Regions from separate parts of the Pseudoalteromonas tunicata genome, predicted to be linked through region 2. Evidence: predicted binding sites of a transcription regulator. Region 2 holds the regulator's gene; the other holds the start of a gene.

Region 1 (5,485 bases), 1.6 Mb from region 2:
TATTTAAGCCAGACGTTTCCCAAAAATCATTAACTCGCGTTGGTTTACCATGTTGAATAGTAAGCCAACCATCGCGTGCTAGGCGCTGTAATACTTCTCTTAAAGTGGTACGAGTGACGCCAATTAGCTCAGAAAGCTCACGCTCAGCAGGTAGAATTGAACCAGGAGGGAACTCACCATTCCAAATCGATTCCACTATATATTCTTCTGCAAATCCAGCGGGGCTTTTCGCTTTGAAAATTCTCATTAAAATTCCACTTTAATAGTTACACTTTACTTCATCAAAGACTGATTGTACCAGATGATGCGCAACTAACAAGAAAATGTATTAAAGATCTAAAAGGATAAAAATTTTTAATAAAAGCAGGAACATGTCCCAGTTTTGAACTATAAATTAATAGATTTTAACGAAATTCTGACCTCCTTAATTCATTTAAGATAATTTTAGTTTACACATTCTATTGGCTAGATTAAGTTAAATATCATTCCGAATAATAAATTCGTTAAACAAAAAGGAACGCATATGCAGCAAACAGTTTTTACAGCTCTGGCCAAAAACTTTCTCGGTAATGCGCCAAATTGGTACAAACTAACTATTATTGCATTTCTTGCTATCAATCCTGTTATTTACTCTTTCAGCCCTTATCTAGCTGGGTGGGCTCTTGTTTTAGAGTTTATTTTTACGCTTGCTATGGCATTAAAATGTTATCCATTGCAACCTGGTGGTTTGCTGGCTATTGAAGCTGTGATGATGGGTATGACAAGTGCTGGTCAAGTGGAACATGAGATAGCTCAAAATCTTGATGTTATTTTACTGCTTATTTTCATGATTGCTGGTATTTATTTCATGAAAGATTTGCTGCTATTTATCTTTACTAAGTTAGTTATTCGGCTAAAGAGTAAAACGTACTTATCTCTCGCTTTTGCTTTAGCGGCCGCTTTTTTATCTGCATTTTTAGATGCGCTAACCGTTATGGCCGTTATAATTTCTGTCGCTATGGGTTTTTACAGCATTTATCATAAAGTGGCATCAGGTAAAGATTATGCTTCAAATCACGATGTAAATGATGATGAACAAGTCGCGATTTTAAAACGTGAAGAACTTGAAGAGTTTCGAGCTTTCTTGAGAAACTTGCTAATGCATGCATCAATCGGTACTGCACTAGGTGGAGTATGTACTATGGTAGGTGAGCCACAAAACCTCATTATCGCAGAACGTGCAGGTTGGGACTTTGGCGAATTCTTACTTCGAATGGCACCGATTACTGTTCCTGTTGTTTTATCAGGCTTACTCACTACGTTTTTTTTGGAGAAAACCAAAACTTTTGGTTATGGAGCAAAGCTTCCTCAAACGGTTCGTCAAATCCTTGTTGATTTTGATACCCACCAAGACAGTAAACGCTCAAAAAGAGAAAGCGTTAACTTAATTGTTCAAGGCTTTATTGCTGTTTGGCTTGTAATCGCTTTAGCTGGACATTTTGCAGCTGTGGGGCTGATTGGTCTTACCATTATCATCTTTACTACCGCTTCAGCAGGTATCATTGAAGAGCATCGCATCGGTAAAGCATTTGAAGAAGCCTTACCATTTACAGCATTACTTTGTGTCTTCTTTTCAATAGTTGCGGTAATTATTGATCAACATTTATTTACTCCGGTGATCACTTGGGTACTGACTTTTGAAGGAAATATGCAGCTAGTCATGTTCTTTATGGCAAACGGGATATTGTCTATGGTCAGCGATAATGTATTTGTTGGTACGGTGTATATCAATGAAGTTGCAGCAGCGTGGCAATCGGGTCAAATTACTCGTGATCAATTTGATTTACTCGCTGTAGCAATTAATACAGGAACAAACTTACCAAGTATCGCAACGCCTAATGGGCAAGCGGCATTCTTATTTTTATTAACTTCAACATTAGCACCAGTACTTCGCCTATCCTATGGGCGCATGGTTTATATGGCCCTACCTTATACAATTGTACTTACGCTTGTTGGTTTATTTTTCACCTATCAAAGCTTGGCTGATTGGACCAACATTTTATATCACTGGCATCTGATTGAGCATCATGTAGTGACCACAGTATCGGGTGTTACTACAGGACATTAATCTAACTCAATAAAAAAACCGTGCTTTTTAGCACGGTTTTTTTATACTCTCAAAATACGACTGTTCATATACTTTCCCTAAAGTATTAATCACACTGCGCATCTGCTTAATTGATACTAATTATCGTTAAATTAGCGCTTTTATATAAGGATTTAAATGAATTTTTTAGCAAACCTTCCAATGTCTCGATTAGCTTGGTTATCACTTGGCTTAAGTGCTGTTTTACTTGAGATCTGTGCATTATTTTTTCAGTACGCGCTTAATCTTGCACCTTGTATTATGTGTATTTACCAGCGGTGTGCTGTACTTGGACTAACTCTAACTCTAGTGACCGTAATAAATCCATCAAATCTTGTATTAAGATTATTTGGCTATCTCAGTTGGGGAATTTCATCATTTTGGGGATGGCAAATTGCTAACGAACACATTGCCATGCAAACGAATACTGATCCGTTTGCATTTAGTTGTGAAATCGTACCAAACTTTCCAAGTTTTATGCCGCTGCATGAATGGTTTCCTGCATTTTTTGCCGCAACGGGTGACTGTGGTGAAATTAGCTGGTCTTTTGTAGGCTTAAGTATGCCGGCTTGGATGCAGATTATTTTTGCTGCTTATAGCTGTTTGTTAGTCGGTATCATTGTTATTAGATTAATCAAAACCAAATCACTATAGAGAGCCCTAATAATGATTTATTTTACTTCTCGAAATATTCCAACTTTACAGGGGCTTAAATTTACCCAAAGAGCAGATATCATTAAGATTGCTTTGAGTTATTTATCAACACCGCAAAAAACAATTCTAAATATACTAAAACTTTTAATAATCACGCCGTTATTTTTAGTGCTCGCCTCTGTTGATAGTTGGTACGTTTTGCTCTATTTAATTGGTGTTGGGCTAAGTTATCCACTGATCACCAATCCTTTAAGTTACCACTTTATTCGAAACAACGTAGAAAAAGCAAAGGACGATTATTTTAAAAATAAATCATCCCTCTAAAAAAGGGGCTGAAAAAGCCCCTTTTGTTAAAAACTTATTTTGCCATCCAGTTTAGCAATCACCTTATCGCCAATCCCTTTTACATTTTTTAAATCAGCTAAAGAAGCAAATTCACCAAATTGCTCTCTATAAGCAATAATTGCAGCTGCTTTAGTCTTTCCAAGGCCTGGAAGTGACTGTAATGTTTTCAGATCTGCAGTATTAATATTGATAAGGTCTGACACCATCTTAACTGGCATATTTTCTGGTTGGGCAGGTTCATTGGCAAAAGTCATTGCTGGTAATGTTAATAATAAACTCAATACAAAACTTATTAATGTTATAAACTTCATTGTTCTTTCCTCCATGATGTCCATCTTGGACTAACGTTATATTAGCTCGGTTGCTAACATTTAAAATAAAGATCAAAGGAGTAAAAATGTCAAAAACTATCAGCATTGCACATACAGCAAAAATCAAAAAATCTAATTTATTAACAGTTCTAACTTGAAAGTAATGATAAAAGAGATTACTGTATATAAAAACAGTGACTCTTAGGAGAAATTTATGGCCGTTATAATAAAATATGTTGTAGAAAGAAATGGAGTTGAACGCATGACTTTTACCAGTAAAAAAGATGCCGATGCTTATGACAAAATGTTAGATATAGCCGAGTCACTTGAAGCGATTTTATCAACGATTAATGTACCACTTAGTGAGCAACAAGTTGAATCCTTAGCATTAGAAATGGCTAAAGATAAAGACAATATTATCAATGCACTAAAAGGTACTTTAAAAATAAATGATGAGAAGCCAGCTAAAAACGATAATAAGAAAACAGCAGGTGATGAATCTGATAATGTAGCAAAAATTAAAAAAGTAAGCTAAAAAAGCGGGTTAATAACCCGCTTTTTTAATGATTATTTTAATACCGAAGCAACCGCTTTTGAAAAATAATCAATATTAGCATGGCTAACACCTGCAACATTTACACGGCTAGAACCAACCATATAAATACCATATTCTTTTTGTAAACGATCAATTTGCTCTTTGTTAATGCCCAAAAATGAGAACATGCCAAATTGGTGTTTAATAAAAGAGAAATCTTGATCAATCCCTTGAGCATTCAAAGAATCAACGATTAAAGTACGAAGGCCATTAATACGGTCACGCATTTCAGCTAGCTCTTGATGCCAAAGCGCAGTCAACTCTGTACTGCCTAGGATGGTATCAACAATTGCGGCACCGTGTGCTGGCGGCATCGAATAAATACTACGGACAACACTTAATAAAACTGAGTTAGCCACATCAGCAACCTTTGCATCAGAAGATACAATAGAACATGCACCAATACGCTCACGATATAAACCAAAGTTTTTTGAACATGAAGAACAAATAATTAACTCATCTACATACTCAGCTAGTAAGCGTAAACCAGCGGCATCATCATCAAGCCCAGTGCCAAACCCTTGATATGCAATATCTACTAATGGCGTAAAACCAACTTCAACTGCCAGTTCTGCAACTATTTTCCATTGCTCAATGTTTAAATCCATACCACTTGGGTTATGACAACATGCATGTAATAAAACAACATCACCTTTTGGTACTTGTTTTAATGCTGTGATCATTTCATCAAATAATAACCCTTTATTTTCATAATCATAATATGGGTATTCTTTAACTGTTAGACCAGCTGCTTCGAATAAGCTGATATGGTTTGCCCAAGTTGGTGTTGTTACCCATACCGTTGCATTTGGATTGCAGCGCACAATAAATTCAGCCGCAACTCGTAAAGCACCTGTACCACCAGGTGTTTGTGCTGTTCGAACACGATTCGCAAGCAGTGCTTTATGCTCTCCTAATAATTGAATTTCCATTTTGTTACAGAAACCTAAATCACCCGCTAAACCAATATAAGATTTAGATGTTTCATTCTCTAAACGAAAAGCTTCGGCTTTCTTTACAGATTTAAGTACTGGTGTGTGGCCTGATTCATCTTTAAAAACACCGACACCTAAATCAATTTTATTTGGATTTGTATCTTGGCGGTAGGCTGCCATTAAGCCTAATATCGGGTCTGTTGGTAACGGTTTCAAAATAGAAAACATTGAACTTATCTCTTTTATTCGGGGTTAATAAAACGCTAACTTATCTGATGGAATTATAAAATAAGATAGCCTTGCATCGTATATATACTTATATTAAAAACTCGATTTAACTTGCTGGTAAACACTCAGTGATAACTAAACAAGCAGCAACTAGTAATGCTAATGTGTTTTGATCAAAAAAATCTAAGCTAAATGCTTCAGCATCAATAATACCGAGCAACTCACCTGTTTCAGTTAAGATAGGTAAGCATGCTTCTGATTGTACTTTAGGATCACAAGTATAATATTCACC
Region 2 (5,485 bases):
TAATGGGTCAGCGACTTATATTTTGTAGCGAGGTTAACCAATTAGGGGAGCCGTAGGGAAACCGAGTCTTAACTGGGCGTATAGTTGCAAGGTATAGACCCGAAACCCGGTGATCTAGCCATGGGCAGGTTGAAGGTTGAGTAACATCAACTGGAGGACCGAACCCACTAACGTTGAAAAGTTAGGGGATGACTTGTGGCTAGGAGTGAAAGGCTAATCAAACCGGGAGATAGCTGGTTCTCCCCGAAATCTATTTAGGTAGAGCCTCGGACGAATACTTACGGGGGTAGAGCACTGTTAAGGCTAGGGGGTCATCCCGACTTACCAACCCTTTGCAAACTCCGAATACCGTAAAGTACTATCCGGGAGACACACGGCGGGTGCTAACGTCCGTCGTGAAGAGGGAAACAACCCAGAGCGCCATCTAAGGTCCCAAAGTGTATGTTAAGTGGGAAACGATGTGGAAAGGCCCAGACAGCCAGGAGGTTGGCTTAGAAGCAGCCATCCTTTAAAGAAAGCGTAATAGCTCACTGGTCGAGTCGGTCTGCGCGGAAGATGTAACGGGGCTAAACATACCACCGAAGATGCGCCTGCGTACTTTGTATGCGGGGTAGGGGAGCGTTCTGTAAGCCGTTGAAGGTGATTCGAGAGGGTTGCTGGAGGTATCAGAAGTGCGAATGCTGACATAAGTAACGATAATGGGAGTGAAAAACTCCCACGCCGGAAGACCAAGGGTTCCTATCCCATGTTAATCAGGGTAGGGTGAGTCGACCCCTAAGGCGAGGCGGAAACGCGTAGTCGATGGGAAACGGGTTAATATTCCCGTACTCGGCATGAATGCGATGGGGAGACGGAGCAGGCTAGGCAGGCATGGCGTTGGTTGTCCATGTGAAAGTAAGTAGGTTGGAGACTTAGGTAAATCCGGGTTTCCTTAAGACTGAGATACGAGACGAGCTACTACGGTAGTGAAGTTGTTGATGCCATACTTCCAGGAAAATCCTCTAAGCTTCAGTTCATGAAGAATCGTACCCCAAACCGACACAGGTGGTCAGGTAGAGAATACTAAGGCGCTTGAGAGAACTCGGGTGAAGGAACTAGGCAAAATAGTACCGTAACTTCGGGAGAAGGTACGCTGCTGATGGTGAAGGGACTTGCTCCCGGAGCTATTGGCAGTCACAGTAACCAGGTGGCTGGAACTGTTTATTAAAAACACAGCACTGTGCAAAATCGCAAGATGACGTATACGGTGTGACGCCTGCCCGGTGCCGGAAGGTTAATTGATGGGGTTAGCGGCAACGCGAAGCTCTTGATCGAAGCCCCGGTAAACGGCGGCCGTAACTATAACGGTCCTAAGGTAGCGAAATTCCTTGTCGGGTAAGTTCCGACCTGCACGAATGGCGTAATCATGGCCACGCTGTCTCCACCCGAGACTCAGTGAAATTGAAATCGCAGTGAAGATGCTGTGTACCCGCGGCTAGACGGAAAGACCCCGTGAACCTTTACTATAGCTTGGCACTGAACATTGAACCTACATGTGTAGGATAGGTGGGAGACTTTGAAGCAGGAACGCTAGTTCTTGTGGAGTCGTCCTTGAAATACCACCCTTGTAGTTTTGATGTTCTAACGTAGGTCCCTAATCGGGATTGCGGACAGTGCCTGGTGGGTAGTTTGACTGGGGCGGTCTCCTCCTAAAGAGTAACGGAGGAGCACGAAGGTTTGCTAAGTACGGTCGGACATCGTACGGTTAGTGTAATGGTAGAAGCAAGCTTAACTGCGAGACGGACAAGTCGAGCAGGTACGAAAGTAGGTCATAGTGATCCGGTGGTTCTGAATGGAAGGGCCATCGCTCAACGGATAAAAGGTACTCCGGGGATAACAGGCTGATACCGCCCAAGAGTTCATATCGACGGCGGTGTTTGGCACCTCGATGTCGGCTCATCACATCCTGGGGCTGAAGTCGGTCCCAAGGGTATGGCTGTTCGCCATTTAAAGTGGTACGCGAGCTGGGTTTAGAACGTCGTGAGACAGTTCGGTCCCTATCTGCCGTGGGCGTTTGAGAATTGAGAGGGGTTGCTCCTAGTACGAGAGGACCGGAGTGAACGAACCGCTGGTGTTCGGGTTGTCATGCCAATGGCACTGCCCGGTAGCTACGTTCGGAATCGATAAGCGCTGAAAGCATCTAAGCGCGAAGCGAGCCTCGAGATGAGTTCTCACTAGAGCTATAAGCTCTCTGAAGGGCCGTTGGAGACTACAACGTTGATAGGTTGGGTGTGGAAGCGCTGTGAGGCGTTAAGCTAACCAATACTAATTACCCGTGAGGCTTAACCATACAACGCCAAAGTGGTTTGTATGAAGCACTGAAGAACAAGCAAGAAGTTAAATAGCACTGAAGTAGACGAATTTGAAATCAGCCTTCCGAATTTTAGTTAATTGCCAAGGCGATTAACGAACCAGATTTGCTTGGTGACAATAGCGTTTTGGACCCACCTGATCCCATTCCGAACTCAGTAGTGAAACGAAACAGCGCCGATGGTAGTGTGGGGTTACCCATGTGAGAGTAGGACATCGCCAGGCTCCCAATTCAAAGAAAGCCTCTGAGAAATCAGAGGCTTTTTTGCGTTTGGAATAAAAATATTTTACAGCTAATTCATTCCTTCTCGATTTTATCCATGATCAATATTAAAAATATTAAGTTTGTTATTTATATGTTTGCCATTTATTTTTAGCTGTATATAATCACAGTATACTATTCTGGTGGAGTTCTTGATTATGAGGCCATTAACAAGCAGACAAGCTCAAATTCTTGAGTTGATTAAAGTGTTTATCAAAGATACTGGTATGCCTCCAACTCGGGCTGAAATAGCAAATACTCTTGGCTTTAAAAGTGCAAATGCTGCTGAGGAACACTTAAAAGCTTTAGCTAAGAAAGGCTTTATTGAGATGGTTCCTGGTGCTAGTCGTGGTTTAAAGCTGGTTGAAGAGGATGAACCAGAACAATTAGGTTTACCACTGATTGGCCGAGTTGCTGCAGGCGAACCGATCTTAGCGCAAGAACATATTGAAAGTCACTATCATGTAGATCCATTACTATTTAAACCAGCGGCAGATTTTTTGTTACGTGTTCAAGGGATGAGCATGAAGGACATTGGCATTATGGACGGGGATCTCCTTGCTGTTCATCGCGCTACAGTAGCACGTAATGGCCAAGTTGTGGTTGCCCGTGTTGGTGAGGATGTTACGGTCAAACGTTTTGAGCAAAAAGGGCGAAAAGTTTACCTTCATGCTGAAAATGACGAATTCCAACCTATAATTGTTGATTTATCTAAAGAATCTCTTGATATTGAAGGTCTTGCTGTTGGTGTGATTAGAAATTCAGATTTTATGTAAACAACTTATTTGATTGTTCGTATCAAGATTTATTATCAAAGAAGTTGTTATAATTTAATATTTTAATCATATCAACTTCTACTATTAACATTTTATTATCTCTCGTTCTTGCCTATTCCTTATTCCTTGTCTAGTTTTTTATTACTGTTGTTCAAAAAACAGCCCTATAACATTAATAAATAATAATAATGATGAAATTACAGGATGTATCGTAATTTTCGTTGTGTTTACAACTTGCCAAAGGAGTACCACATGGGAAAGGCCTCTAAGTCCTTTTTCCTTATGTTACTGTTGCCTTTTAATGTATTTGCTCAATCGAAATACAATATGACAACGGGTGTAACTGACATAAGCGAAAACGTTTACAACCTTCATATGACAATTTTCATAATATGCTGCGTGATAGGAGTGATTGTTTTTGCTGCTATGTTCTGGGCTTTAATCCACCATAGAAAATCAAAAGGAGCTGTAGCAGCCCAATTTCATGAGAGTACAAAAGTTGAGATCCTCTGGACAGCTATTCCTTTTGTTATATTGATTGGTATGGCTATTCCTGCAACTAAAACATTAATTGCTATGGAAGATACCAGTAAGGCTGATCTGACGATCAAGATTACTGGTTCACAATGGAAATGGCATTATGAGTATCTTTCTCATGATGTTGGTTTTTATTCAATACTTGCCACTTCACAAGACCAAATTCATGATCGAGCAGAGAAGCAAAACACTTACCTACTCGAAGTTGATAAACCCTTAGTAATTCCGACTGACCGCAAAGTCCGCTTTTTAATGACTTCTGATGATGTTATTCATTCTTGGTGGGTACCTGCCTTTGCTGTTAAGAAAGATGCAAACCCAGGTTTTATAAATGAAGCGTGGACCCGTGTTAATGAGGTTGGTATTTATCGAGGTCAATGCGCTGAACTTTGTGGAAAAGATCATGGTTTTATGCCAATTGTTGTTGAAGCAAAAGCACCAGAAGATTTTGATAATTGGTTGCTTAATGCAAAAAATGAGAAAGCGACTGCAGCGGCTGACGAGCAAAAATTATTAGGCCAAACACTTAATAAAGATGAGCTTATGTCACTCGGTGAACAGGTCTATATGGCAAATTGTGCTGCTTGCCACCAACCAACAGGTATGGGATTAGGCGGTGTTTTTCCTGCATTAAAAGGTAGTATTATTGCTACAGGTCCAATTAATGATCATATAGATATAGTGATTCACGGTAAGCCAGGTACGGCAATGCAATCTTATTTAAAACAGCTTTCACTTAAGCAACTTGCCGCGGTTATCACCTACGAGCGCAATGCTTGGGATAATAATACGGGTGATGTAATTCAACCAAATGATGTGCAAAGCAGAATTGAGGAAAAATAATAATGACTACAATCGCGCATAATCATGAACATACCTCCCATGCAGCCTCTGGAATAAAGCGCTGGCTGTTTACTACTAACCATAAAGATATTGGTACGCTCTATTTATTATTTTCTTTATTGATGTTTTTAATTGGTGGTGCAATGGCTATGGTGATCAGGGCTGAGCTATTTCAACCCGGATTACAGCTAGTCGAGCCAAACTTTTTTAATCAAATGACTACAGTTCATGGCCTTATTATGGTTTTTGGTGCAGTTATGCCTGCATTTACTGGTTTAGCTAATTGGATGATCCCAATGATGATAGGGGCTCCTGATATGGCATTGCCAAGAATGAACAACTGGAGCTTTTGGATTCTACCTTTTGCTTTTACTATTTTATTAATGTCGTTGTTTATGGAGGGAGGTGGTCCTAATTTCGGTTGGACATTTTATGCTCCGCTTTCAACTACTTATAGTAACGATAATACTGCCTTTTTTGTTTTCGCTATTCATATTATGGGCATTAGCTCAATTATGGGGGCTATAAATGTCATTGTAACTATTGTTAATTTACGCGCTCCAGGTATGACTTGGATGAAATTACCTTTGTTTGTATGGACGTGGTTGATTACTGCCTTTTTACTAATCGCTGTCATGCCAGTATTGGCTGGTGCCGTTACAATGGTTCTGACTGATAAATATTTTGGTACTAGCTTTTTTAATGCTATGGGTGGCGG

The links. Region 2 encodes LexA, which represses DNA repair genes until DNA is damaged. Its sites were predicted from a motif close to TACTGTATNNNNATACAGTA; they were not measured.
Region 1: the regulator LexA is predicted to act here: its motif matches at 3,613-3,632, upstream of PTUN_RS05610 (YebG family protein).

What each region holds. Positions count from the first base shown of each region.
Region 1 covers NZ_CP011032.1:1,225,535-1,231,019, reverse strand. The annotation lists gene fadR (fatty acid metabolism transcriptional regulator FadR) at 1-247, opposite strand, end outside; gene nhaB (sodium/proton antiporter NhaB) at 524-2,107, shown strand; gene dsbB (disulfide bond formation protein DsbB) at 2,264-2,779, shown strand; gene PTUN_RS05620 (DUF6170 family protein) at 2,792-3,103, shown strand; gene PTUN_RS05615 (ComEA family DNA-binding protein) at 3,130-3,435, opposite strand; gene PTUN_RS05610 (YebG family protein) at 3,650-3,970, shown strand; gene PTUN_RS05605 (amino acid aminotransferase) at 4,003-5,193, opposite strand; gene PTUN_RS05600 (GAF domain-containing protein) at 5,300-5,485, opposite strand, start outside.
Region 2 covers NZ_CP011032.1:3,558,878-3,564,362, reverse strand. The annotation lists rRNA gene PTUN_RS16135 (23S ribosomal RNA) at 1-2,329, shown strand, start outside; rRNA gene rrf (5S ribosomal RNA) at 2,460-2,574, shown strand; gene lexA (transcriptional repressor LexA) at 2,770-3,387, shown strand; gene coxB (cytochrome c oxidase subunit II) at 3,640-4,767, shown strand; gene ctaD (cytochrome c oxidase subunit I) at 4,770-5,485, shown strand, end outside.